Regions from separate parts of the Lysinibacillus sp. ACHW1.5 genome, predicted to be linked through region 3. Evidence: riboswitches for the same ligand, from Rfam matches in the RefSeq annotation. Region 3 holds a riboswitch; each other region holds the start of a gene.

Region 1 (7,326 bases), 1.9 Mb from region 3:
GCTACAGGTGAAGAATGCTTTGGCGAAAAGTGATTACAAGGTTCGCATTCCTAAAATTTTTACGCCTTACAGTAATGAAAATGTTATTGTGATGGAGTATATTCGTGGACAAAGTGTGGCAGATGGGGCATCTGAATTTAATCGCTTGTCTATTGATCGTAGGCAGTTTGCAAGAACCGTACTCTATTCATTTTTTGAGCAGATGCTATTCTCTGGTATTTTTCATGCAGACCCGCATCCAGGAAATATCCACATAGATGAAACAGATGGCACACCAGTCTTGCTTGACTTTGGCGCAGTAGGACGTTTAGGTGCAACACAGCAAGAAGGCTTAAAGTTATTTCTGATGGGCATTCAACTAAATGATTCAAGTGTTTTATATGATGGTTTAACATTATTGGTGGAAAATGCTGATCATGCAGAACGTGCGAAAATGGAGCAGGCAATCGACCAAATATTACTGAAAATTTCCTATGTTGACCGTATACCAACTGAAGAATTAATTCACGCGCTATTTACAGTGGTAAGAGATTTTGGACTTGCATTTTATCCAGCAGTAGGATTAGCTCTCCGTTCCTTAGTGACGTTAGATGGCACATTACGGGTAATAGATCCACGTTTTGATATCTTTACTGAGGCAAAGGATTTTTCTGCTACATATATGCGTGCCTCTTTCCTTAAGCCTTTTAAAGAACCGATGGCAACTAAGGAGCGGCTGCAAGAAGAATTATCTATGCTAATACCGACTTTACGTAAAATGCCTAGAAGAGTCGATCAGCTCATTCAGCGAGTTGAGAGCGGAAAAATCATTTTACATCATGATGTCTTTTCGGATGAACATAATTCACGTTTTATTACACATTTGTTTTCTCAATTTGTTTTGCTGCTGGTGGGTATAACTTTTGGTATTATATCTGTCGCTCTTTTAGCTATTTCACAATTTATCCACGATTCTTATGCGGTCTATTTGAACACAGCGGCATATTTAGGTTTATTTTTATGTGCTATTTTGTTAGTGAGATTATCTATACAAGCCTTAAGGTCGATGAAGCAATAGGTAGGGAATTTTTTCCCTACCTTTTTTCTTTGGCACCTAGAAATATTACAAAAACATTACAAAAGATCTGTTAGGTCTAATGTCGAATTAGCTAATAGTTTCTTTGTGTAGAAGAAAAATGTGTTTTGTAGAATAATGTAGTTTAAGTGCGAATGTTACAGAATTATTTCGAGTTTTACTAATGTATTAAATAGACATGAAATAGTATAAAAGTTATGTAGAAAATGCTAAACTTTAAAAGGCTAAAATAAATATAAGAACATTTGATTAAAATAGAAATCGTTCAAGTGATTACATAGAATATCGAGAGCGAAATTGATAGATGAAGGGAAATGAAGGTAACGTGGCTAAGCGTAACAAATGGCGTAAGTCGATGGTGCTAGCATTAGCACTAGCTGGCGGCTTATTATTTAATACAATTCAACCAACAGAAGTACATGCCGAAGAAACTTCTCAACAAATGATTGAGAAAAAGGCTGAAATAGATGCACAAATTAAAAAATTACAAGAAGAACTAACGAAACTACAACAAGAGATCGACGCAAAAGTAAAGGTATTTAAACAAGTACAAGCAGATATTAAAGAAGTGGATGCTAGTATTGTTGAAACACAAAAACGTATCGAGCAACGTTCAAAAATTTTAAGTGAGCGTATGGCTGCATACCAAGCACAGGACAACACTGTAGGTGTTTATTTAAATGTAGTGCTTGAGGCAAAAAGCTTTGCAGATTTAATGGATCGTGTCGTAGCGGTAAAAACATTAATGGATGCTGACCAAGAATTAGTAGATCAACAGGAAGCAGATAAAGCAAGCTTAGAGCAACAAAAAGCTACATTAGATGAAAAACAAAAGGAACTTCAAAAACAATTCCAAGAGCTTCAGCAAAAAGAAAGCGAAATGGAAGTGAAGAAAGCTGAGAACGAAGCGAAATCACTTGCATTAAAAGCTGAAATTGCAACGAAACAAGAAGAAGAACGTTTAGAAGCTGAGCGTAAAGCAGCTGAAGAAGAGGCAGCTCGTTTACGTGCACTTCAAGCAGCTACACCAGTTATACAAGCAACTCAAAATAATGGTGGAGGCGAACCACAAAAAATTATTGTTGGGTCAGGAGCTGGCACTGTTTCTTCAGGAGATGCCATTTCTACAGCTAAACAATTCCTAGGACGCCCTTATGTTTGGGGTGGTAGCAACCCATCGACAGGCTTTGACTGTTCAGGTCTTGTACAATGGTCATATAAGCAAGCGGGTGTTTCTTTACCTCGTACAGCATCACAACAATATTTAGCAACACAACGCATTTCAGCAGGTGAAGCACGCGTTGGGGACTTAGTGTTCTTCAGCTATGGTTCAGGGGTAGCACACGTAGGTATTTATTTAGGTAATAACACAATGATCGACGCTCAAAACAATGGTGTCGTAATTGAATCACTTGATTGGTGGAATCAATACTTAGTAGGCTTTGGACGTATTCAATAGGCCTCACTATTATATAGACGGTTGAGATAAGAAAAAGGTCATCTTTGTAGAGAAAAATATACAAAGATGGCCTTTTTTGTTTTTAGAATGCTATTCTTTCAAAGAAACAAGACGACAACTTCTATTCTTGAAAAGAGATTTTCCTGCATACTAGATGGATATTAAATTTTAAAATTTACTTTGATGACACCTGTCTCTTTCAACGCTATAAAGAAAATAATAACGAATGGGCCGACAAGTAAACCGATAATACCAAATAACTGTAGACCTATGAACATGGAAATTAATGTTGGTAAAGTGGATAAACCGATATGGTCTCCCATTAATTTAGGCTCGACTACTCGACGAATAATAAGTAAAATAGCAGCTAAGATGAATAATTTTACAGCTATAGAGGTGTTTCCCATCAATAGGTGATAAAGTCCCCATGGCGCTAGAATAATGATAGAACCTAGGAATGGTACAATATCTATTAACCAGATAATAATCGTCATTGTTACTGCGTATTTCGGTTGGATTAATAGCAGTCCAATGAGTGTGACGCCTCCAATAATAAAGCTTACAAATAAGTGAGCCTTCATATAGCCAAGTGTTGCATCTTTTAAGCGATTTAAAATAATTTTTATCTTCTTTGCTGTATTGGGCTTTAAATATTTATAAGTGATTTGCTTTAACTTAGGCAAATCAAGCATAAATAGGAATAGCGCAATCATATAAACGAGAAGACTGATGAATAGGCTGGGTATCTCTGAAAAGAAGGCAGAAACTTTGCTATAATTAAAGAAGCTTAAAAAGGATTCTTCAACTTTCTTTATGAAATCCATTGTGGTTTTTTGAAGCGAAGCACTTACTTCAGGTGGAAAGTCTTCTGTATATTTAGAAATATTTTCTTGCATATGAAGCCACATATCTGATAGCTTGGAAATATAATAGGGAGCTTGCTTAGACAGTAAAATTATTTGTGTCATTATTTGGGTAATGGACAGATAACAAATAATAGATATAACTATTACACTCACTATGTAAATAAAAGCAACTGCTATTTTCCGTGACATTTTCCATTTCCGTTTAACGAACATGACAAGTGGTTCTAAGAAAAATGCACTAATCCCAGCAAGGATTAAAGGCATGGACACTGGGATAACAAAATACGCAGCTAGAAGTAGGGATATAATCACAATCAACCGAAAAATCAATTTCCTAGCATTAAATTTATTCATAAACTCACCTTCTTTGCGAAAAAAATTAAGTTAAGTGTACCATAAATCAAATTTTATTACGTTCTGAATCAATAAAGGTAGGGATGAATTATGGAAAAAGAGATTTTGCAACTTTTTAGTAATTTAACAGAGCATGATCGCGATATTCAATATGAATCTTACGAGGAATTAATGAAAATTATGCAGGAACCTGTAGATTGGACATATGCAGTTTGGGAACAGCTAGTAAAAGCACTTACATACAATAATGGTTATTCTCGTGCACGTGCTGCACAAATTTTATGCGCTTTAGCTGCAAAAAGTGATCCAGAAGAAAGGGTCTTGGAGGATTTTTTAAAGATTTGGGCTGTGACTTACGATGAGCAATCTGCTACAGCAAGGCATGCATTACAAGCAATTTGGAAAATTGGACAAGCGGGTCCAGTACAAAGAGATTTGGTTGTATCGTATCTAGCTAAAAGATTTCAAACATGTATAGATGAAAAACAGCCATCTCTTATTCGTCAGGATATTATTATGTCATTTAAAAAGCTATATGATCAAACAAATGACTCGAAATTATTAGATATTGCCCATCGTTTAATTAATGAAGAACAAGATGCTAAATATAAAAAGAAGTATAAGTCAGCCATCCGTTCAAAGTAGCGAGGTGGTGTTTTTTTGTGCAAATTCTTTGATGAGCGGTAGAATAGTCAACTATAATGAATGAAAAAAGGGGATTATGGCATGAGCATTTATAATTATCTAGTTCGGAAGCCTAATGGCGAAATTTTATCGATGGAAACATATCGTGGAAAAACAATGTTAATTGTTAACACGGCAAACCAATGCCGATTTACATATCAATTTGAAGACTTACAGAAAATGTATGATAAATATGGAAAAGAGAATTTTGTAGTTCTTGGATTCCCTTGTGATCAATTTGGCCATCAAAATCCTGAAGATGGGGAGGAAACTAAGCATCTCTGCAAGGTAAACTATGGGGTCACATTCCCGATTTTTGAGCTTGTACAGGTAAATGGAGAGGCTACCCATCCACTCTTTAATTATTTAAAGCATGAAGTGGATTACCGAGAGTTTGGGAAGGCAAGTATGCAGGAGAAAATGTTGGCAGAAGCAATTGTTCAACTTGCCCCAAGCTTTTTAGATGGTCGTAATATTCGCTGGAACTTTACAAAATTTCTAGTAGATGCTAATGGTAAGACCGTCTCACGCTTTGAACCAACAGATTCACAGCTCGATATTGAAAAAGCAATTGAAACACTATTATAGTAAATTTCTTAATAATGTAAAAATTTGTTAGGGTTTTCTCTTCAAGTAGAAATATTGCTATATTTTAAAACTGAGTACAGCTATTTTTTCTGAAGCATATATGATAAACTGCTTTACAAATGAAATATTCTTGCAGAATAAAGGTGCTAATTAGCATAATCGGGAATCCGGTGAAAAACCGGAGCTGTTTCCGCAACTGTAAGTGCAGCCATTATAAAGATTTACCACTGTCTCAAAGAAGATGGGAAGGTCCTTTATAACACATTCGTTTCATGTGACGAACTGTACAAGCCAGGAGACCGACCTTTATTTGAACGTATAAAAACTTCTCGGAAGCTAGGAGGATATACGGCAAATACATAGGCTTTGTCCAGTTTGATGGCTCATTATGTTATTTTTGTCGTTCCTTTGCAAAAAGGAGCGACTTTTTTATGCCTTTCAAATAAGAATTTTTCATTATAGAAAATAGGGGGGAAGCAAGTGAAAAAAGATGCCCGTTATTCTTGTTATCCATTTATGCGTGAGAAAGCTTCAACGGTCGATTTTGAAATTCGAACAGATAGCCTTACAACACATCTAGGAGTTGCATTAGCTGCGGTAAAAAAAGAGGATGTTCAAGTCGTTGCTGAGGATTTATTGCTTATGTTACCTATGGCGTATCATGTGAATGGCTCAGTTCGTGGGAAATTAGCAGTAACTGAAGAGGATTTATCTTGGTTAAGTGAGCGTTATGATTTTTACGTTCGCCATGTGAAGGAAGAGATTCAAAGTTTTGTTTTACCTCAAGGAACAGAGGCCGCTGCAGCCTTACATCTTTGTCGCAGTGAAGCAAAAAAATCATATCGTACTTTACACAAAGTATCAGAAGAACGAGAGGTTCCTGCTATTCTTTTCGATTACCTTGGTTTATTAGCTAATGTATGTTTTGTCATGGCTGTTTTTATGAATCAGCAAGCTGGAATAGCTGAAATACCGTTTATTAGTAAATCCTACCCAATGAAAAAGAAAAAGGAGAATAACAATGAAGAAAGTATTTAATTTCCAATGGCTATCAGTGCTCTTACTTGCACTGGTATTAGCAGGCTGTGGCACTGCTGAAGATACAAAAAATAAAGATGCTTCGCAAGATACACAACACGCAGAGAAAACAAGCTATAAAGTGACAGATGACCGTGGAGTGGAAATAGAGTTTAAAGAAGTACCAAAAACAGTTGTATCTTTACAACCAAGTAATACTGAAATTTTGTTTGCTTTAGGTGTTGGCGATAAAATTGTAGGAGCAACTGAGTACGATACTTATCCAGAGGAAGCACAAAAAATTGAACGTGTCTCTGATACTACGAACTTTAACAGTGAAAGAATTATAGCGTTAAAGCCAGATGTTGTCATTGCTTATACAATCGGTGATAAGGATGCCCTAAAGCCGCTTGAGGACGCAGGAATTAAAGTGTTTGTTATTCAATCTGCGACAACTTTCGATGATGTTTATGGAGATATCGAACAAATTGCTGCTGTGATGGATGTTGCTGATATAGGAAATAAATTAAATGAAGAGATCAAGGCGAAAATTGCTGAAGTACAAACGAAGGTGAAGGACGTAAAAACGCCGAAAAATGTTTATTTAGAGGTTAGCCCTAAGCCAGACATATATACAGCAGGCTCTAGCACTTTCCAGCAAGAAATATTAGATGCAGCTAATGTTAATAATGTTTTTTCTGACTTGAATAGCTGGGCAAAAGTGAATGAGGAAGATGTTATTGCGAAAAATCCAGATGTTATTTTAACAACAGTAAACGATACAGAAGATCCAATAGGAGAAATTCTTGAACGAGATGGTTGGAATACTGTGACAGCTATTCAAAACAAAGCGGTATTGTCCATCGATACAGATATCTCTAATCGACCTGGTCCGCGTATTGGTGAAGCTGTAGAATTAGTAGCGAAAGCTGTGTACCCCGAATTATTTAAATAAGAAATGTTTCCATGCTAGCTGTGAGCCATTCAGCTAGCATTTTTTATGTGGTTTAAATTATTACCTAGCGTGAAAATTGGAATTAATGTAGTTTGTTCTTTAAAATAAAAGTAAGTATGCTTAATAATCTTAGGAGGTGTAGTGATTGGAGCAATTAGAGACAAAGGTAATTCCATTTGAGGCAGTCTATAATTTCCGAGACATGGGTGGATATAAGACAAAAGATGGGCGTAGGGTAAAAAAAGGTTTATTTTACCGCTCAGCTGCTCTTGGAAAAATGACACTGGCAGATAAAGAGCTATTTGAAACATTAGGGATTAAAACCATT
Region 2 (7,326 bases), 1.7 Mb from region 3:
GATGTTCAACAACAATCATGCCCGTACCCCCTTGCTTCTTCGCTGCTTATAAAAAATATAGGAGAAAACAGGTGCTCCAATAAATGCCGTAATGACACCAATTGGTAGCTCTCTTGGCACAATGATTGTTCGTGCTACTAAGTCGCAAATAATGAGTAATGTTGCACCATTGAAAAAAGATAATGGTAATAAGTGGCGATGATCAGAACCCCAAATCATCCTTGTCATATGCGGCACCACTAATCCTACAAAGCCAATTGTGCCAGAAACTGCTACAGCTGCTCCAGTTAGCATGGAGCCACCTGCTAATATCAAATATTTACTACGCTTTACATTAACACCTAAATGTTTTGCTCGCTCTTCACCATACAACAAGACATTTAATTCTCGTCTTTGTGTCCATAGCATTATTGAACCTACAATCACAAATGGAATGATCATTTGGACATATGGCCAACCACGCATCGAAACAGAACCAAGTAGCCAGCCTATTACCTGACGTAATTCTTCACCAGATAAGGCAATCATTAATGAAATGAGGGAACCTAAAAATGAACTAAAAATAACACCTGTTAATATCAACGTTTCCATTTTTAATGAGCGGTCTACGAGTCTAGCAAAGCTCATAACAACTACCATCGTAATGATAGCACCAATCATACTAAAGGTTGGCAGCGCATACAAACCGACAACAGGTATAGAAATACTAAAAAAGATCGTTAAAACAGCACCAACAGAAGCCCCTGATGAAACCCCTAGTGTATATGGATCTGCTAATGGATTTTTTAATAAACCTTGGAAAGCTGCTCCAGCAATAGCTAGAGATGCGCCTACTAGTCCCGCTAATAACACGCGAGGCAAACGAATTTTCCAAAAGATATTGGCGGCTGTTTCATCAACCGCCTTATTCCACAATACTTCTAATGGAATATGAACCGAGCCTATCGCTACGCCACACCAGATGCTAATAAGAAGAAGCGTACATGTTAATGTATAGGCTAGTGCTATGTTTTTCACTTAAATACCTCAGGATAGATTGCTTTTGCTAATTCTTCTAGACCTTCAGCTAAACGTGGCCCTTGACGACTTGTCGTACTTTCATCTACCTGCACAATCGCATTATTTTTTACGGCATTAATCGTATCAAAGCCCGCACGTTTTGGTATTTTCGTTAAAATATCTGGTACATAATGATATGTCACCACGATGACATCTGGATTTTTTGCGATAATTTGTTCTGCATCAATTTTATACCAATTATCGCCATCTACAGCTACATTCTCTGCATTAATCATTTCAAGCATCGCGTTCATAAATGTACCATTGCCAGCTGTATAAATATCTGGCTCATCTGATGCTTCAACTAACACTTTTTTGGGTTCAACATCCTTGACTTTAGACAAAACTTCTTCTACTTTTGCCTTCATATTCGCGACAATTTTTTCTGCCTCTGGTAATTTCCCTGTAGCACGTCCCAGTTGCTCAATTGTTGTATATGTTTCATTAAAGTCTTGTGCATTTTTTACAACAAATACTTTCAAACCTGCTGATTCAAGCTGTGCAATAGCCTCTTCTGAAAGAGACATGCTAGATTCGTGTGAAAAAACGATATCTGGTTTTAAAGCAATAATTTTTTCAATATCGTATTCCATACCGCCAACCTTATCCTTCTCAGCTGCCTCTGGCGGATAATCGTCGTTGTCCGTAACACCAACTATTTCATCATTTAAACCTAGTCCAAAAAGGATTTCCGTATTACTCGGAATAAGTGAAATAATTTTCTCAGGAGGTGCTTCAAGTGTAATGTCCTTACCAAGGGCATCTGTTATCGTCATTGGGAATGTTGCTTCATCCACCTGGGCTGTTTCTTGCTGTGTTTGCTGCTCGTTAGATGGCTTGTTATCTTTTGCTTCCTGCCCACAAGCAGCTAGCAAGCCTACTGCTAAAAATGCTGATAATCCTATTTTCCAAAATTTCTTCATGTGAATCCTCCTTCGTTGATCCGTGCGACATTTCGCTTTATTCTACATCAAAATAAAACCCCTCATCTTTGATCGATGAGGGGGCAAAATCGCACCAAAAAAACTGATACAAAATCCACCACCCTATCCTCGTAGGTTGTCATGTCGTTATAAAGGCAGGTCTCCTGGCTAGTGCTACTTGCGATTTTTCAAGCCTTCCCGAAATCTTCAGTGGCATCATTTGAAAAAACTCACACTTACAGTGGCGGGACCGCATCGGAATTACACCGATTTCCCTTTTCACTTTACTTAAGTAAAGAACCTTTATAATATTCAGTTGATTTCATTATACATGAAAATGAAAGAAGTCGCCTCCATTCAAGACGACTCCCCGGCCATTATACAATTTCAGAAAAGTATTGAACTGTTTTCATTTGTGCACCCATTTCTCTTAATGACCATGTCTGCTCTAAATAAATGTCCGCTAGTTTTTCATATTTCCCACCAAATTTATGTGCCCACTCAACCGCTATGACACTTTCATAAAGGTGCGCCATTTTTTCCGCCACACCTTTTGCTTCAAAAGTTTTCGTTGCTTCGTCTAAAGCGCTAAAAATTTGGAGTTTCACAGACATATTCGCCAATTGTTCTTTAACAATTTGTACTAATGAACTGTTAGCTAATTTGTCTAATCGTTCCTCCATCTCCTGTACAAACAGTTCATGGGCATGAAACTTATCTACTAAACGAATGAGTTCCAAGGCCAAAATATTAGCCGTCCCCTCCCACACCGTCAATACTTGCGCATCTCTTAATAAGCGAGGCGTTACAAAGTCTTCTATATAGCCATTACCTCCATGTAATTCAATTGCCTCACTAGCATAGTGAACAGCTTGCTCTGCCGTTTCCTTTTTCATAATGGCAATATATAAACGATTCATAATAAGATCTTGCTGTGTGCCCTGTCCACTTGTCACTTTATCGTATAATTGAATAAGATCAAAAACTGTCGCTACTTCCACGTGCAACTTAGCTGCAAATTTCCCTAAAGTATCCTGAATCATAGGGTATTGTGTTAAGGGCTTGCCAAATGCATGTCGATTGCTTACATAATGTTTCGCCTCTAAGAAGCCGCGACGCATAATACCAATTGAAGCGACTGCATTACAAATTCTGGAGAGATTTAGTGCTTCTAGCATATAATAAATCCCTTTATTTTGCTCCCCTACAACGTAGGCAAGAGCACCATCAAATTCTACCTCACCAGAGGGAACTGCCCGAACGCCTAGCTTATCTTTCAGTCGGCGAATACGTAGATGATTTGTTGTTCCATCTTCTTTACGCCAAGGAACTGCAAACAACGTTAAGCCTTTGGAACCTGCTGGTGCACTTTCTAGTCGTGCCAATACCATCGCTACACCACACATGCCCGCATTGGATGCAAAGTATTTTTCACCATATAGACGATACGCAGTGCCATCCTTTCTCGCCTCCACCACATTTGCACCGACGTCAGAGCCTCCTTGACGTTCTGTTAAAAAGGTCGCACCTTCATATAAATCTGTGTCACCTGTTGCACAAACATGTGGTAAAAAACGCTGCTTTACCTCTTCATCTGCATAATGATCTAATAGATAGGCAGTAGCCATCGTCAATGTTACGGGACAATAAAAACCAGGTTCTGCATGGGATAGCAAATAACCTTGTGCAAAGCTATAAACATAATTCCCCTTGTGGCCTAGCTGCGGAATATGCTTGTGTACATAGCCTACAATCCCAGTATTATATGTCTCTTCAATCGTTTTTTTATAGCCATCATTAACCCAAACCTCCGATATCTCTTCACCATAGGCATCATATCTTTGAAGGCGAGGCTCACCCTGTCGATCTGTATGTTTTGCCCTCGCATCAATATCACCTGCACATAGCTCACCAAAATCTGTTAACTCTCGTTGGGCATAGGATAAAAACTCTTTATCTAACATCATTTCTACTATTTTTTGAAGCGTGTCATCTTCCGTAAAAAAGTTCGTAGTACGCATTGCTTCTTGTTGTAATACTTTCATGCTATCTCACCTCTTGCCCCTTCAAATTTTGTTTTAATATTTTGCCTGATGCATTGCGTGGGAGCGCTTCCACTTTTTCAAAAATACGTGGTATTTTAAACTTTGCAAGATGTTCCTCTAAATAAGCTTTCAAAGCTTCCTCATCAATATCTTGTTTAGCACAATACACAGCCTTTACAGTTTCCCCCCATTGCGGATGTGGTACACCAATTACTGCAACCTCGAATATCCCTTCAAAACTCAATAAACAATCTTCAATTTCTTTCGGATAAATATTGACACCACCCGAAATAATGACATCCTTTTTACGATCTACAATCCAAATAAAACCATCTTTATCCTTGCGAGCTAGATCCCCTGTTTTTAACCAACCGTCAATAAAGGCTTCATTAGTTGCTACTTCATCCTTATAGTAGCCAAGCATGTTACCCTCACCTAATAAGACAATTTCCCCCACTTCGCCTACATTTACATCTTCTCCACTGTCATTCACAATACGCAACTCTGTACCAAGTGGCGCCCGCTGGCCAATACTTCCTGCCTTTGCTTCATGCTCCTTGCCAAATAATAATGAACCACTTGGACCTGCCTCTGTTAATCCATATACACAAGTCAAATTATTTGTGCGGAATGCCTGCTGAATGAATCGAACCTCACTTTGAGATAACGGTGCTCCACCATAGACCCACCATTTCATAGAAGACAAATCTGCCGAATGTAGCCTTGGCAGCTGTGCCGTTAATAAATAAGCAACAGGTGCTCCAAAGAAATGTGTTGTTTTCTCCTTTTCAATGGAATCAATGAATAAATCGGGTGTAAAAGTTGGTGTTAATACATTTGTTGAGCCTACCAATACACCCGCCATTAAAAATAAATGTAATGGTGCAGAGTGTGTTAATGGCATCATAAGCAAAATACGGCTCTCAGGCTTTACCTCCATTTCAACAGCTATCATTTGCGCCACTGTTAAAATATTACGGTAGCTAAATAACACACCCTTTGGTTTTCCTGTCGTGCCAGATGTATATAAAATCGTGGAAGGGTCATCCTCTTGTAACTGACAATCAATCGTTTGTGTACTTGCATTTTGAAGCATTGATTCATACTGATACCATCCCACTTTTTCTTGACCTGTTTTAATTTTCAACGGAATACCAGCTAGCTGTTCAACTACTGCAAAAATAACCTCATGTACGACAATTGCCTTCGCTTCGGCATGCTGCGCCACGTACTCTACTTCTTGCAATGTAAACTTTGCATTGACTGGCACAACGATCGCTCCAATACGCTGAATAGCAAAGTAACAGACAACAAACTCTAAAACGTTTGGCATAAAAATTAAAACCTTATCCCCCTGCTTTACTCCCTGCTCTAGTAAAGCATGACTAAAACGTGTCACCTGCCTATCTAAATCTTGGTAGGTTACTCTTCTGCCATGACAAATAACGGCTTCATTTTTCGAATACTTACGGGCATTACGTGCTAATAAATTGGAACTATTCATCTTGCATCTCTCCCTTTAAAGTCGCTAATTTTTCGCTAAACATGCCATGCATTTGTTGTAACTCACGCTTCATCTGCGTCAGCTCAGCTATTTTACTGTCAATCTCTTGAATTTTTTGTTCCCCGTATTCAACCGTTCGCTCTAATTGCTGAATTCCTGAGCGATCAAAATCAAATAGTAAAACCATCTCTTTGATTTCCTCCAACGAAAATCCGTACCGCTTGCCTCTGAAAATAAGCTTGAGTTTCGCTAATTCTTTTTTTGAAAAGATTCGTTGGTTGGTAGATGAACGATGGGGGCAAAGAAGTCCAAGTTCCTCATAATAACGAATTGTCCGCGTAGACACATTAAACTCCTTTGCTACCTCCTGAATCGTCTTCAAAACCATCTCCCCTTTCCTAATTGGCAACAGTATACCATTGACGTTAACGTAAACTTCAACAAAATTTTCGGAATTAACAGAAAAATAAAGTTTGGGACAGCTAATTTCCCACGGTTTATTCGTTTCTTTTGACCTTCTATCCAACACATTCGGAACTTTATCTCTCATCTTCAGCCTTCTATCCATTAAAAAAAGCCCCTAACACTTTTCATGTTAGGAGCCTAAAGTTTAATTACATTTTTTCAGGTGCAGATACGCCGATTAAGCGTAGTGCGTTCGCAATTGTTGTGCGGACAGCCGTAATTAATGCTAAACGAGCCTCTGTTAACTCTTTGTTTGAAGCATCTAATACTTTTTCTGCATTGTAGAAGCTGTGGAATGCAGCTGCTGTTTCTTGAATATAGTTTGCAATACGGTGCGGTGTGCGGTGTTTCGCTGCTTCCGCTACCACTTTCGGAAAATCACCAATCTTTTTCAGTAAATCAATTTCCTTTTCTGCTGTTAACAAATTGAGATGTTCTGTTGTAGCAGCAAAGCCTTGTTCATTTGCTGAACGTAAAATAGATGAAATACGTGCATGTGCATATTGTGCATAGTACACAGGGTTTTCATTAGATTGTGATACTGCAAGGTCAAGATCAAAGTCCATATGAGAATCGCCAGCTGTTTTTACAAAGAAGTAACGAACTGCGTCAAGGCCAACCTCTTCTACAAGCTCACGCATTGTTACTGCATTCCCTGTACGCTTAGACATCTTAAATTTTTCACCGTTTTTGTAAAGCTGAACCATTTGAATAACTTCCACTTCTAACGTATCTCGATCATAACCAAGTGCTTGAATCGCTGCTTTCATACGTGGAATATATCCGTGATGATCAGCTCCCCAAATATTGATTAATTTATCGAAGCCACGGACAATTTTGTCTTCGTGGTAAGCAATATCTGGTGTTAAATATGTGAATGACCCATCATTTTTAATTAGCACACGATCTTTATCATCACCAAATGTTGTAGAGCGGAACCAAGTAGCACCATCCTCTTCAAACACATGTCCATTAGCTTTTAATTTATCTAAAGCTACTTCGATTTTCCCGTTTTCATATAGTGACGTTTCAGAATACCAGACATCAAAATTTACACGGAAGTTTGCTAGGTCTGTTTTTAATTTATCTAATTCTAAAGCTAAACCGTGCTGACGGAAGAAGGCAAAACGCTCATCATCTGATTTTGCTAAAATTGCATCACCATGCTCTTTTGCTAATTTACCTGCAATATCAATAATATCTTGCCCATGATAGCCGTCTTCTGGCATTTCAGCTTCCATTCCTAATGCTTGTTTATAACGCGCTTCTAATGAATAAGCTAAGTTATTAATTTGATTGCCTGCATCATTAATATAATATTCACGAGAGA
Region 3 (7,326 bases):
TTTGCTGAGCCATAATGGGTAAAACAGCGGCAATGCCATTTAAAACCCCCATTATATTAATATCTAGCATTCTTTGCCATTCATTCCGACGACCTTCGACAAGGGGCGCAGTCGGCATAATCCCTGCATTGTTGTAAAGCACATCAATTCTTCCGTAAGTATCCATTGCGAGCTTCACAACTTGTAGCACATCCTCAAAGTTTGTTACATCTGCCTGTTGAATATGAATGCTTGCCTTTGGGAATGCTTCCTTCACAGCTTCAAGACGATCTAATCGTCGGGCCGCAATAATCAATTTTGCCTCTTTTTCCGCAAGTAATTTAGCTGTTGCTTCACCTATTCCACTTGATGCCCCCATAATGACAACCACTTTATCTTTTAAAGCCATACCTAAACGCTCCTTTTTGAATCATTTTTCTTTTTCAACAACATCATAAGATGATATGATTTCAATATCAAATACCTATACCAAATACATTGATATATCTTTTAAGCATAGGAGAGTGCATGATGGAGATTCGACTATTACGTTACTTCATTGCCGTTGCCAATCAGCAAAGTATTTCAGGTGCAGCGCAGTATTTACATATATCACAACCGACATTATCGAGGCAACTAAGTGACTTAGAGGCAGAATTAGGAACACCTTTATTTACAAGGGGAAACCGAAAAATTACTTTAACAACCGAAGGAATGTTTTTATTAAGAAAAGCGAAAGAAATTGTGGATTTAGTTGATAAAACTGAAGCAAATTTTAACCAATCAACAGAAATGATAAGTGGTGAAATATACATTGGTGGTGGAGAAACGGAAGCGATGCGTTTTATTGGGCAGACGCTGAAAGAATTACTCCAAAATCATCCAGCAGTTCAATTTCATTTATACAGTGGAAATGCCGATGATATTACAGATAAATTAGACAGTGGCTTATTAGACTTTGGCATTGTTATTGAACCAACCGATAAACAAAAATATGATTACATGCAGTTGCCTGCTACTGATACCTGGGGCGTCCTAATGCGCAAAGATAGCCCTTTAGCTACTAAAGAGTTTATTCAACCTACTGATTTAATTGATAAGCCTTTATTAATTTCACGACAAACAACAGTAGAAAATGAGCTGACAGGCTGGCTTGGGCAAGATATTAAAAATTTAAATATTGCTGGAACCTATAATTTACTTTACAATGCTGCCATTATGGTAGAAGAAAATCTTGGATATGCCTTATGTTTAGATAAGCTGATCAATACATCAGGAGACAGCTTACTTTGTTTTAAGCCCTTTCATCCTCGTTTAAAAGCGAACTTAAATATCATTTGGAAAAAGCATCAAGTTTTCTCTCAAGCAGCAAGTAGATTTTTAGAGCAAATTCGATATAACATTGAAAAAAGTAATTAAATGGATAAATCTTATAAAAATAAGTATCAGGTATAAGGAAAATACCTGAGCATATCTTTTTCATGATTATTAACTCCTTTAATTCGCTATCATGACTTCATTCCATATGAACCCTATTATTTCCTTCTGCTATGAGCAACGGTAACAAAAAAATCCTGCATTTTCGCAGGATTTTTAAGTAAACTTTATGAGGTTTATATTTAGGTACACTATTTCGTACCACTTGCACCAAATCCAGATTCTCCACGGACCGTTTGAGATAATTCATCTACTTCCACTAATTGAATAGAAGGAACAAATTGTATAACCATTTGAGCAATGCGCATTGATTTTTCTACGATAAACGGTTCTTGACCATGGTTGATTAAAATAACACCGATTTCGCCTCTATAGCCTTCATCTATAGTGCCTGGGCTATTCAGTACGGTTACACTATGCTTTAATGCTAGTCCACTTCTTGGTCGAATTTGGGCTTCCGTTCCCTTAGGTAACTCAATCTGAATACCTGTCTTAATGAGTTTGGCTACGCCTGCTGGGATTTCTACTGCTTCTATGGAATAGAGGTCCATGCCTGCATCACCAGGGTTGGCTTGTATCGGTAGCATGGCATCAGCGTGAACTTTTTTAATTTTTACTTCTAGATTCATTGTTCTTCATCCTTAACGATTAAAATTGAATGTGTCATCTGTGATTGGCGCAACTTTTGCCTTGGCATAGGTAGCACCCTTTTGTGAAAAGAAATCATATGTGGAGCCTTCATTACGAATACCATTCATCACAATTGGATTGACTTCCTCTTCTGGGAACATGGCTTCAAAGCCGACATTCATTAAAGCTTTATTAGCATTATAGCGTACATATGCTCGCACTTCAGGTGATAATCCTGTTTCCGCATAAATATCATCTGTATACTTCATTTCATTTTGATATAAATCTAATAATAGCTCATAGCCCCATAAATGTAGCTCTTCTTGCTTTTCCTTTGAAAATTGCTTGAATAAATTTTGAGCAAAAAATCCAACTGCTACCCCATGGATAGATTCATCGCGCAAGATGAGTGAAATAATCTCGGCACTGTTTCGTAGGAAGCCTTGTCCTCCTAAGTATAGTGGATAGAAAAAGCCAGAATAAAACAGGAAAGATTCAAGCATAACGGATGAAAACATCGCTTTCCATAAGCTCTCTGGATTGCCTTCTTCAATACTATTATAAATGTCTGCTATTTTATTGGCCTTATACTGTAGAAATTCATTTTTCTTGACCCATTCAAATAGCTCGTCGATTTCTTCGTTTGTACAAAGCGTTGTGAAAATATAAGAATAGGACTTGGCATGTATCGCCTCGAATGCATCAAAAACGGTTAGGACAGCCTTTTCCTGTAAATCGTCTGTATAAGCAGCAACACGATTCATCCCGATATTTGTTTGTACAGTATCCAGTAAGGTTAATCCTGCAAATACTTTTTTATATGTGTCCTGATGCTCAAAGCTTTTCCATTGTTTAATATCTTTGCTGACCGCAATTTCTTCTGGAAACCAAATTTGCTTCCATTGCTGGTCCCAAAAGATTTGGGCAAGCTCACTTGTTGCCTTATTCCAATTGACTGCCTCATAAATTATATTTGACATGCTACACACTCCTCTAAGCTTTGTAATCGTTGACGAACATAGTAAACAGACTTAATGCCCTTTATCCACGCATAAATGTATACTTTAGCCAATTGTTCGGTTGTCCAATTGTCCGTTACATAAAGCGTCATGGAAATACCTTGGTCAACGTGCTTTTGAGAAGCTGCATATAAATCAATTAAATCATACGGATTTACATCATACGCCTCCACATATAAATGACTATTGTCATTTGTTAAATGAGGCATTGGATAAATGGTTCTACTATCGGCGTAATCACGAACCTCTACGCGCTCTGTACATGGTGCGATTGAAGCCGTACAGCTACGAATATATGAAATACTACCAGTTGGGGCAATAGCCAAACGATAGGAATGGAATAGACCGTACTGCATTACATCCTGCTTTAACGTTTCCCACATCTTGTTTGTGATGATTGGAATATTGCCAAGCGCCTTCAACACAGAAGGCGATAGTTCTTCTTCCGTTTTATTGATATATTGGTCAAAATAGCTACCTGATGCATAATCACTGTCCTCAAATCGGTAGAAGGTTGCAGCTTTTTCTTTCGCCATTTCCATCGAAGATTTCAGTGAATAATAGTTCATCGCTTCCATAAAGTGATCCATGAAATCAATGGAATCTTTTGAGCCGTACAGGATGCCTTCTGTCACGAGATGCCCATGGAGGTTCATACAGCCAAGCCCTACAGAATGCATTAATTGATTGGCTTTTGCAACAGACGGAACATTCTTAATGTGCGTCATTTGCGATACATTCGTTAATAGGTGCATGGCTGTATCGACTAATGCGCCGAAATCATTGACTTTACTTGCTGCATGGATATCGATGGAACCTAAGTTACACGATACATCTAATCCATAGTCATTTGGTTGATCCTGGTCCGTAATGATACTTGTCTCTTGTACTTGTAAGATTTCTGTACATAAATTGGACATTTTGACACGTCCAATATTTTTTAAAGGATGTACCTTATTGACATTATCATCAAAGATTTCAAACGGATAGCCTGATTCAAATTGTGCTTTTTTCACCTCTGTGTAAAGCTTACGTGCATTTAAACGTTTAATTTTACGAATTTTAGGGTTATCAAGTAGCTCGTAGTACATGTCTGAAATAGAAATTTCAGACATACGTTTGCCATATTCTTTAAAAATATCGTATGGGCTAAACAAAACAATATCCTTATCACGTTTCATCAGTTCGAAGAAAATACTAGGTATAATAATCCCTGTTGAAAGGGTAGCGAGGCGAATTTTATCATCAGCATTTGGTTTTTTTGATGAAATGAAATTTTCTATGTCTGCATGGAAAATATTTAGATAGACAACACCTGAGCCATTTCGTTGCCCTAACTGATTCGAATAACTGAAAGAATTTTCTAACAGTTTTGCTACTGGGATGACACCACTTGCACGATTTAATATCTCTTTAATTGGATCACCTAATGGACGTAAATCTGTTAAGTTGACCCCAACTCCACCACCAAGGCGTGATAGCTCTAAACAATAGCCAATATTTTCAGCAATACTATTCATGGAGTCATCCATTGATAATTTAAAGCAGCTGACTAATTCACCACGTGCTTTCTTACCACTATTTAAAGCAGTTGGTGTTGCAGGCTGATAGGCTTCCATCATTGCTTCGACAGAGCGTTCTGCTAAAGCCGTGTTTCCTTGAGCTAAATACAAAGCAATAATGACAATACGATCCTCATACTTTTCTAAGATCTCTTCCCCATCACGACTTTTCATAGCATAGCTATCGTAAAATTTGCTTGCGCTCATAAAGGATGGAAAGCGGAAATTATAATCATAGGCTTTCTTGTACAGCTTCTTAATAAATTCCATTTCGTACATGTCGATAAAGGCTTTCTCATAGTAGCCCTCATCAACTAAATAGCGGATTTTTTCTTCAATATCTATAAAATAACGCAAACGTACGTTAACATACTCTAAAAAGTAGCGGCGCGTAGCTTCGCGGTCCTTTTCTAACTCCAGTAATCCAGTTGTACTATAACGATTCAGTACGTCATTATTAAGCTTTAAATAGGTTTTCATCTCATTACCCTCGTTTCATAAAACGTTTGTATTGCTTCGTAATCCGTTTGATTACCTCGTAAATCTAATTTCCTTACTAAGGGTACATGATAGGTAGCAGCGATTTTCTCACCAGCAGCACCAAATACATGATGACCGAAGTTACTATTACCACTGGCAACTACTCCTTTACAAAAATCCCTGTTTTTTTCTAAGAAACGTTGTACCTTTGCTGGAATGTCACCTAAACCATCTGTGTAGGTAATTAAGAGATATGGCTTGTTCAATCGCAATTCTTCCGAGAGCTCGATACATTCTGCCTTTAATTTGGATACAACATTTCGGACATTACCTGTACGACTCGCGTAAACAATCATAGGGCAATCAACTCAATTTGAGAAACAATTTCCTGAACATCTCCTATAAAAGTTTCATTCATCTCTAAAACAGGCACACTTAAAAAACCTGCGTCAATAATCGTTTGCTTTGCTTGTTCATCGTGATCGATGTTAACAATTTCAGCTTCAAGTCCTGCACGTTGTAGTTCAGATTTTACCCATAGGCATTTTGGACAAATTGTTTTCGTATAAAGTTTCATAGAAATCCCTCTTTTCATAAAATAAAAAAGCCTATCTCCTCTAGAGAGATAGGCTAAATGGAAACGTTAACATACCAAAAATACTGACGTTCCCATCTCTTAATCCCCGAAGAAATGATAAATTTGTTTTATAAAGGCAGGTCTCCTGGCTTTGCTTCATTCTCTGATTCCCTTCCCATGCCAATGCACAGTGGTTGTAATCATCGTCAGCTTCACAGTTGCGGGGACAGCGTCGGAATTGTACCGAACTTCCCTTTTAAACTACATGTAGTAGTACCTTTGTAAAACGAACACAATATATAGTTGTTGTTCAATATTTTTAAGTGTACCATCCTTCAAATGAAAAGTAAATCATGATTCTAAACTTCTTTATTTTTGGATTATTCAGTATTTTAAATTATGTAGTTCCAAATAGATTACCACTAATCACTTATACCCAAATCAAAAATCTATTTTTAACGATGTACGTGATTTTCTATTAAAATGGATCTTGAATTCTAATTTGTAGTTTTAAGAAATCTTCTATTTTATGTACCATTGAAAATTAGTTGTCTCTATCGTAAGTCCTGAAATAATGATCATTACATTAATAAAGAGCATGCTTTTATCATAACATGCTCTTACCATTCTATCATTGGGATTATAGTCTAACCTTAACCTCAGTCCCGTCCTGAGCTTTGACATCGACTAGCACAAGTCCTTTATAATTTTGTAGTTCCTTGATAATCGGCTTTAGCATTTCTTTGTCGATGAGCGGAAAGGTAAAGTCTATTTTCTTTTTATCGAAGTATGCCTTTGTCCACTTATTGGCTTGTTGCTGTATCCATTTAGAAGTTAAAATGGAGAGGATAATGGTTAGCACAGTATAGGGAACAGGGACGGTAAAGCGAACGTCTTTTGCTTTCACTTTTACATGCATCATTCGTCGCCTCTACTCAATGAAGACTGCAACGGAATCCCCGTTTGCTGATTTTATATCTACAATTTGTCCATCTAGTTCATTTTCAATCGCTTCAAGAAGAAGATTGATGTCGATATCTTTTACGTATTTTTCCGATTGCGGAATACTTGCAGCGATGCTGTGTCCTGCCATCAATACGGCTTTGACAAGTTTAATTGGTAAATTTACCGTGACATTATCATTTTCGGTGGATACAACACGAACCTTTAACGTTTTATCTAAATACTTTGTTTTTTCCACAAATTTATTCTCTGATTCTTCTTTCTGTTGTAGCACTTGAATCAGCTCTGATCCTTTATCCGCATCAATTTTGCCCTCTTGAATCATCGTTAACACTTTTGTAATTTCCTCTTTCATGGTCGTTCCTCCCTATTCGTCTTTTAAGAGCTTTATGGCTTCATCTGTTGTGATTTCGCCATTTTCCAGCATGCTTACAATTTTTTTCTCATCTACTTCATTTTTCTTCTTTTGAGCATAGCCAAGGGATGAAATAATATCATTTAGCTTGCCTCGAACTGTTGGATACGAAACCCCCAGTTCCTTTTCAACCTCTTTAATATTTCCTCGGCAGGTTAAAAATACTTCCACAAAATGAAGCTGATCCTGTGATAAGGATGCTAGCTTCGACAATTCAAACTCATTTTCAATGGTCGTGTGACAATGAGAACACTGTAACTTCGT
Region 4 (7,326 bases), 460 kb from region 3:
ATCAACAACGTCACTCCGTATTGACGAAATAGAGCTTCATTTAATTCCTTTGAAAACGGACCTTGAATAGCCACAATATCTCGCTGCGCCACGCCAAGTGCCTCACATTTTTCCATATTATCCAGTCGTGGAAGCATACGAGCGATTACTCTTGTATTTTCTAAGCCCTGTAAAACCCTTGTAAATGTAGCGAGTGTTTTACTACCTGTCGTTAGCATAATGACACCGCGTTTTTCTGCAGCTAGCTGAGCTGCCTCCTCATAATCCTTTACAACAGTAATCAAAGGATGGGCATAATGTTCATGAGCTCTTTCATAGCGAATATAAGGAATCTTTGCCTGCTCTGCCGCTGCCATCGCATTTTTAGAGGCTTCCTCCGCAAATGGATGAGAAGCATCTACCACCAATTGATAGCCCTGCTCTGTCATGATGGTCGCCATTTCCTCAGCTGTCAGTCTACCGATTAAATGTGGCAGGCCAACGTCAGCAAGACTAGAGGCTGCCGATTCAGTGACGACCGTAGCGGTTACCGCATAACCTGCGCTTTGTAATGCAAGGGCTAGATCCCTTGCATCACTTGTCCCTGCTAACATGAAAATCATTTTACCGGCTCCTCTTCATGATGATGGTCATGGTCATGATGGTGATGGTCATGCCCATGATCGTGATGGTCGTGATGATGATGCGCATGTCCATGATCGTGATCGTGATCATGATGGTGATGATGATGTGCATGTCCATGATCGTGATCATGATGGTGATGATGATGTGCATGTCCATGTACTGCCGCATAGGCGCGATAATCTTCTAGATCTTGCATACCTGTTGATGTACCGTTGATTGCCTGTTCAATACGCTCTAATAAAACATTTTGTAACCGTTCATGGTAGCCAAAATAGTTAGCAATTTGAATATCACAATCTGGATAAAGTTCATTAAACTTCTCACACATGCCATGCATGCGTTCCATCAAAATGCCTGTGAATAAAAAGTATGGTAACATGATGATTTTTTTTGCACCTAGTTTGACACAACGTTCAATTCCTTCTTCAACGCGTGGATCTGTGACACCCATAAAAGCACTTTCTACGTATTTTACAGGTAGTTTTTCCCATAAAAGTCGCGTGATTTTATAAAAATCACCATTAGCAGATGGATCACTGCCACCTCGTGCAATCAATAAAATCGCTGTGTCTTCCTGCTCTTGTTCTGAATTAAAGCCAATTTCAGCTAGGCGATCTTGTAAAATGGCAAAGATTTCATCATGGATACCAATTGTTTGACCATATGTGAAGGTAATCGCTGGATAATGCTCACGCGCATGCTCGATTTCCGCTGGAATATGCAGCTTTGAATGGCCTGCATGCAGTAAAATGATTGGAATTACATGTACCTCTGTAGCTCCCTTTTTCACACAGTTTGTAATACCTTCTTCGATGTTAGGTGAAGCAAATTCAAGGAAACAAGTTTCCACTAAAAATTGTTCATCAATACGAGGTGTCATTTGTTCGATAAATGTACGAACCTCATCATTTCCTGCTGCTAAACGGCTCCCATGGCCGACAAATAAAATAGCTTTCATCTCTCTACTCCTTACTAGTCGCCGCACGGAGCTGGCTCTACTTTTATTTTGGAAGACATATCTTGATACGTAAAATGCAGTATTTTTTTCACACGTTTAAAATATTTAAATAAGCGTTCATTTGGATGAGCATTTGCTTTATATTCTTCAATAATATCTGTAATGAGTGGAATCAGCTGCTCAGGCTCCAGCCCTTCTACAACAGGCTGTGCTGCGTGTGCAGTACGACCGACTGGTTTTGCTCCAATAAAGACATCAAATTTACTTTTGCGGTAGACGATGCCAATATCATCAAATACAGCCCGATAACAGGCCATCCCACAGCCATTAAAGCCAATATTTAATGTCTTCGGTAAGGACATACCGCCTAGTTTTTCTTGTATTTCCTCTGCATATGGTATTGAATCAGCCTTTTCACCGTAGCAAAAATCACAAGCCTTCAGTGATAACACATCACCAATCGGGGCTAATAAAAACCCTACTTCCTGTAATTTCTCTGTGATCTGTTCAGGGGCAGTCGTTGGTATTTTCAAATGAATTTGATGATCTGGTGTGTATTCCATCGTCCCCTCATCCCCAACGACCTCCGCTAACGTCATCATTTGCTGGGGAGTAAAAAACTTATTGGCTACACCAGGACTTACTGCTAATTCAAAAATAGATTCTATTTTTTGCTGTACAAGCTTCGGTGTTATTTTGACTGCGCTTGTCCCTTTTACCATTGCAAGTGCCGCTGTAGCCATTTCAAGAGCTGTTTTTTTCGGCTTTGGCGTAGCGGCTATACTGGGTTTATTAAAGCGCCCTGCATTAGGGTCAGCCGTAAAGTCATTTCGCGCTGTTCCTGTCTCTTGGTTCATTGCCCAAGGTTCATTTTCTTCGCGTAAACGTTGATGTGGACGTAATGGCTGTTTCTCTTCACCCAGGGTATATTTACGTTGGTAACCGCGGGGCGTAATCATCTTATTGTCATAGAAAAATGTTGACGAATTCCCGATAATGACAGTTGTCAGCATACCAATATCATGTTCTAGCATTTCTGCTAGTGTTGTCATGGTCACTTCTTGACGTTCTCGATAGGCACTTTTCACAAGCCCAACTGGTGTGTCTGGCGAACGATATTCTAAGAGTATTCGTTGAGCCTCGACAATTTGTCTTGTTCGACGTCCACTTTTAGGATTGTATAAAGCAATGACAAAGTCCGCCATTGCAGCTGCCTCGACACGCTTTGCAATTAAATTCCATGGTGTTAGATGGTCACTCAAACTGATTGTACAAGCATCATGCATAATAGGTGCACCAAGTATGCTAGCGCATGAATTAATCGCAGAAATCCCAGGAACAATTTCTACTTCAATTCCTGTAGCTTCTGTCCAGCCTAGCTCAATTAACACCTCATAGACTAATCCTGCCATGCCATAGACGCCTGCATCACCACTCGAAATTACTGAGACGATGCTCCCTGCTTCGGCTTGACGAACGGCTTCCTGTGCACGCGACACTTCTTCTGTCATGCCTGTACTAACAATCGATTTTGCACTTACTAAATCTTGAATCAGCTCTACATAGGTTTTATAGCCTATAATCATATCACTTTGTTGTAAAGCCTCTACTGCACGTGTCGTAATATGCTTAAAATCTCCAGGTCCAAAGCCTACTACGAAAATTTTTCCTTTTTGCGCCATGTTGTTACCCCTCTTTCACCTTTTCGATCCCTTTAATGGCAGTTGTTTGAGCAGTACGCTGTAATGTACCTTCACGAAGTGTAAAGACATGTTCGTTGTATAAGGATTCATGATGTAAATCTTGTACTAGTGTTCTAGCATGCTCTGTTGATGGCACACGATACCAGTTTCCTTGAGGATAAGCGATTACCACACAAGCATCCTTGCAGCGTCCATTACAGCGCGTTCTTGTCGTATGTATTTCCTGATCGAGTGCTTGCCGCTGTATCTCATCTCGAATGGCTAAGGTAATTTCCTCCCCATCCTTTTTCATGCAGCTACTGCCATTGCAAATAAAGAGATGTGTTTTCATCCCCTCTAAATTCCAAGTTGTCATCTTCTGTCTCCCCTCATTTGCTTTTTGGAAAAAGAAAAACCTTTACTCTATAACGAAGAGTAAAGGTTTTGTAGAAGCCAAATAAAAACGAATAGAATGAAATACAGGTACCCGCTTTCGCTTCAACTTCTCCCTCCGAAAAGTTTGCATGCACAATCAAATAAGCAGGTTTCCTGACTTAAGCTTCATTTTACTGTCGCACCTTCCCAAGTTTGCACCAGTGGCTTTGCGATTTCATCAGCTATTACAGTAGCGGGGGCTGTATTGGATTTTCACCAATTTCCCTATTATCTCGAGCTATTCGAGCACTTATTGACGTTTTATATGAAATTTTTAGTAGAATTTTAAATAGAAAACTGTCTTTATCATATCTTATTATTTTAAAATTTCAATATTTCTTTAAAAATTTATGACAAATTTATCAATTTTGAATGGAACTAGGTATGAAATTTATACAATCATATAATTTGCACACAAAATTTTATCAGAATATTCACCGTTGACCTTTAATTTAAAAAATTTCATAAAAGGTATAGCATATTTATGGAAATTCATGTTACACTTTGTCGTGAAATCTCACAATTTGAATGTTTTTCGGTGCAAAGTGCTTGTCATTTTGCTTAAAAGGGAAGCCGGTTTGAGTCCGGCGCGGTCCCGCCACTGTAATAGGGAGCTTTATAGAATATGTCACTGTCCAACGGATGGGAAGACCTATAAAGCATTGAACTAGAGCCAGGAGACCTGCCGAAAAATAAGTGATCGTTTCAACCTACGAGGATAGGTGTGCGGCTTAGCAGATGAGACTGTTATTTGCTTTTTTAGCTATGCACTTTTCCACCTAAGGAGAAGTGCTTTTTTTAATTACGCACGCAATATTCTAAAAATCTATTAATTAGTTAGGAGGAAAGCTTTTTGACATTATCATGGTGGAAACTTAGTTATTTTTTACTGGCCTTTTTAATCGTGCCAAAACGTGCCTTTGCCATGCATATCATGGAAGGTTTTTTACCAATCGAATGGGCTATTTTTTGGTGGGTGATCTCTATCCCATTTATCATTCTAGGATTGCGTTCTATTCGAAAAACCATTGATGAAAATCCTGAAACAAAAATGCTTTTGGGGCTTTCAGGAGCCTTTGCCTTTGTGCTATCCGCCCTAAAAATCCCTTCAGTTACAGGTAGTTGCTCTCACCCAACTGGTGTAGGACTTGGGACAGTACTTTTTGGCCCTCTAGCAATGAGTGTAATTGGAACAATCGTTTTATTATTTCAATCTTTATTATTAGCTCATGGAGGAATTACAACTTTAGGGGCTAATGCCTTTTCTATGGCTATTGTTGGTCCTTTTATTGCTTACTTTGTCTTTAAAGGGGCTCAAAAAGTAGGGTTGTCATTTTCACTAGCCATATTCTTTGCAGCTATGCTTGGTGATTTAGGTACATACATTGTGACTTCTGTACAACTAGCACTAGCCTTTCCTTCAGAGGTTGGAGGCTTTATGGCATCCTTTACAAAGTTTGCAGGTATTTTTGCCTTAACGCAAATTCCTTTAGCAGTGAGTGAAGGAATTTTAACGGTCATTGTGATGAATTTCTTGAAAAAATACAATGTTAGCGAATTAAAAACGTTACGTGTTTTCTCAACAAAGGAGGCACATTAACAAATGAAAAAAAATTTATTGTTATTAGCAATTGTTGTGTTGTTAGCCATCATTCCCTTATTCATACAAAAAGGTGCTGAATTTGGTGGTGCTGATGGAGAAGCAGAAGCAGCTATCGGTGAAATCAATGCGGAATATGAACCATGGTTTGAAAGTCTATGGGAGCCACCAAGTGGTGAAATCGAAAGCTTATTATTCGTGCTACAGGCAGCTATAGGAGCTGGCTTTATTGGCTACTTCATCGGCTATATGCGTGGCAAACACAAAGAAGGTTAACCATTATGTTACTCATTGATAAGTATGCCTATCTGAATAAGCTAGCGTCCGTTCATCCGCTAGAAAAAATGATATTTTCACTTGGACTACTTCTCATAACGCTCATCATGAGAGATGAACGACTTTCACTCATTACATTTTTAGTAATGAGTGCTTTTATCATTTTAGGTGCAAAAATTCCGCTTGCATACTACGGCAAATTATTATTGCTACCTAGCTTTTTCTTATTAACAAGTCTCGTATCTATTTTACTTTCCTTTACATCATCAACGAATACACTCCCTGCCCATATTTGGTCGTTTACATTTAGGAATTGGACTGTCTTTATTGGGAATGCAAGTGTGTTAGCAGCGCAACAGCTGTTCTTTATTGTCCTTGGCAGCATTAGTTGTTTATACTTTTTAATTCTAACCACTTCCGTACAAGGAATATGTTATGTGCTACGACAATGGCGACTCCCCTCTTTATTAGTGGAGCTCGTCGAACTAACCTATCGTTTTATTTTTATGTTTTTAGAAAGCATGCAAAATATACATCTCGCCCAGCAAGCACGTCTCGGCTATCATTCACCGATGCAATGGCTACGCTCTGTCTCCATGCTTATTGTGGCATTATTTGTGGAAATGTTTCAGCGTAGCCGGGAGCTCAACAACGCCATACAATCACGTGGAGGCGAGGCCGTCTACTGGCAAGAGATGGGCTCTTATAGCAAGAAAAATTGGCTAGGCATGGCAGCTATTTTACTAGTCCTCATCGTATATGGAGGGTATTTTACATGACAGCATTTTATTTTGAACTCAACCAATTATCTTATGCCTATGCGGATGGTACGAAGGCGTTGTCAGATATTACATTAGACATTCCAAAAGGTAAAAAAATCGCCATACTCGGGCATAATGGCGCAGGAAAATCGACTTTATTTCAGCATCTTAACGGTATTTTAAAACCTACAGCTGGGACGATTATATTCGAAGGCAACGGTCTGGAATATAGTCGAAAAGCTTTAAAGGCCCTACGCCAAAAAGTCGGCATTGTTTTTCAGAATGCAGATCATCAGCTTTTTTCAGGGACCGTCAAGCAAGATATAGCATTTGGCCCATTGAATCTCGGCTGGTCTACTGAAAAAACGGAAGAAAAAATAGCATGGGCCGTTGCGCAAACCGAAGTGGAAGATTTGCTTGATAAACCCATTCATTTTTTAAGCGTAGGTCAGAAAAAACGTGTAGCAATGGCAGGTGTTTTAGCGATGGAGCCCTCTGTCCTTTTGTTAGATGAACCAACAGCAGGTCTTGATAATTATTATGCTACACAAGTATTACAATACTTAGCCAAATTAGATGATGGTGAGAGAACCATTTTACTAGCAACCCATGACATACCTCTCGCCTATGAATGGGCAGATCTAATCATTGTTATGGAGGCTGGAAAAATTATTTATAACGGTGATCCAATCACCTTGTTTTATGAAGACGAATTGTTACATCGCGCGCATCTTGAACGTCCATGGATTTTTGAAATGGTCATAGCTTTGCAAAAAAAGAAGCTATTGCAGGAAAATATCAACATCCCTCGTTCCAAGCAGGAGCTACAACAATTAATAGAAATGATCTAAAGCTTTTAACAATGCTAGGTTTTTTCGTTAAACCTACCAAAAATTAAAATAGCAAAGAAAAATTTTCCTACATTACGAAACTTTTCTAATCTTTGTCCGTATTAATATAGTCGAGATTTAATTTATAACACCAAGGAGA

Evidence for each region. A riboswitch is a leader RNA that binds a small molecule or an ion and turns the genes downstream of it on or off. The one in region 3 is predicted to bind cobalamin.
Region 1: another riboswitch for cobalamin. It lies ahead of L6W14_RS20960 (hypothetical protein); the one in region 3 lies ahead of L6W14_RS11075 (glutaredoxin family protein).
Region 2: another riboswitch for cobalamin. It lies ahead of L6W14_RS02500 (ABC transporter substrate-binding protein); the one in region 3 lies ahead of L6W14_RS11075 (glutaredoxin family protein).
Region 4: another riboswitch for cobalamin. It lies ahead of L6W14_RS13575 ((2Fe-2S) ferredoxin domain-containing protein); the one in region 3 lies ahead of L6W14_RS11075 (glutaredoxin family protein).

The regions. Positions count from the first base shown of each region.
Region 1 is NZ_CP091777.1:4,180,351-4,187,676, reverse strand. It holds gene L6W14_RS20985 (ABC1 kinase family protein) at 1-1,057, shown strand, start outside; gene L6W14_RS20980 (C40 family peptidase) at 1,380-2,534, shown strand; gene ytvI (sporulation integral membrane protein YtvI) at 2,696-3,754, opposite strand; gene L6W14_RS20970 (hypothetical protein) at 3,845-4,399, shown strand; gene L6W14_RS20965 (glutathione peroxidase) at 4,481-5,026, shown strand; cobalamin riboswitch at 5,151-5,349, shown strand; gene L6W14_RS20960 (hypothetical protein) at 5,507-6,064, shown strand; gene L6W14_RS20955 (ABC transporter substrate-binding protein) at 6,048-6,998, shown strand; gene L6W14_RS20950 (tyrosine-protein phosphatase) at 7,144-7,326, shown strand, end outside.
Region 2 is NZ_CP091777.1:527,090-534,415, reverse strand. It holds gene L6W14_RS02510 (adenosylcobinamide amidohydrolase) at 1-19, opposite strand, end outside; gene L6W14_RS02505 (FecCD family ABC transporter permease) at 16-1,017, opposite strand; gene L6W14_RS02500 (ABC transporter substrate-binding protein) at 1,014-1,982, opposite strand; cobalamin riboswitch at 2,119-2,302, opposite strand; gene L6W14_RS02495 (acyl-CoA dehydrogenase family protein) at 2,360-4,027, opposite strand; gene L6W14_RS02490 (class I adenylate-forming enzyme family protein) at 4,029-5,531, opposite strand; gene L6W14_RS02485 (MerR family transcriptional regulator) at 5,524-5,913, opposite strand; gene argS (arginine--tRNA ligase) at 6,146-7,326, opposite strand, start outside.
Region 3 is NZ_CP091777.1:2,248,466-2,255,791, reverse strand. It holds gene L6W14_RS11105 (SDR family oxidoreductase) at 1-388, opposite strand, end outside; gene L6W14_RS11100 (LysR family transcriptional regulator) at 511-1,398, shown strand; gene dut (dUTP diphosphatase) at 1,608-2,045, opposite strand; gene nrdF (class 1b ribonucleoside-diphosphate reductase subunit beta) at 2,058-3,026, opposite strand; gene nrdE (class 1b ribonucleoside-diphosphate reductase subunit alpha) at 3,014-5,107, opposite strand; gene nrdI (class Ib ribonucleoside-diphosphate reductase assembly flavoprotein NrdI) at 5,104-5,463, opposite strand; gene L6W14_RS11075 (glutaredoxin family protein) at 5,460-5,684, opposite strand; cobalamin riboswitch at 5,802-5,980, opposite strand; gene L6W14_RS11070 (hypothetical protein) at 6,325-6,606, opposite strand; gene L6W14_RS11065 (SHOCT-like domain-containing protein) at 6,616-7,002, opposite strand; gene L6W14_RS11060 (DUF2089 domain-containing protein) at 7,015-7,326, opposite strand, start outside.
Region 4 is NZ_CP091777.1:2,710,679-2,718,004, forward strand. It holds gene cobK (precorrin-6A reductase) at 1-602, opposite strand, end outside; gene L6W14_RS13565 (sirohydrochlorin chelatase) at 599-1,582, opposite strand; gene cobJ (precorrin-3B C(17)-methyltransferase) at 1,597-3,264, opposite strand; gene L6W14_RS13575 ((2Fe-2S) ferredoxin domain-containing protein) at 3,269-3,640, opposite strand; cobalamin riboswitch at 3,786-3,968, opposite strand; cobalamin riboswitch at 4,219-4,404, shown strand; gene L6W14_RS13580 (energy-coupling factor ABC transporter permease) at 4,553-5,299, shown strand; gene L6W14_RS13585 (energy-coupling factor ABC transporter substrate-binding protein) at 5,303-5,575, shown strand; gene cbiQ (cobalt ECF transporter T component CbiQ) at 5,581-6,354, shown strand; gene L6W14_RS13595 (energy-coupling factor ABC transporter ATP-binding protein) at 6,351-7,187, shown strand.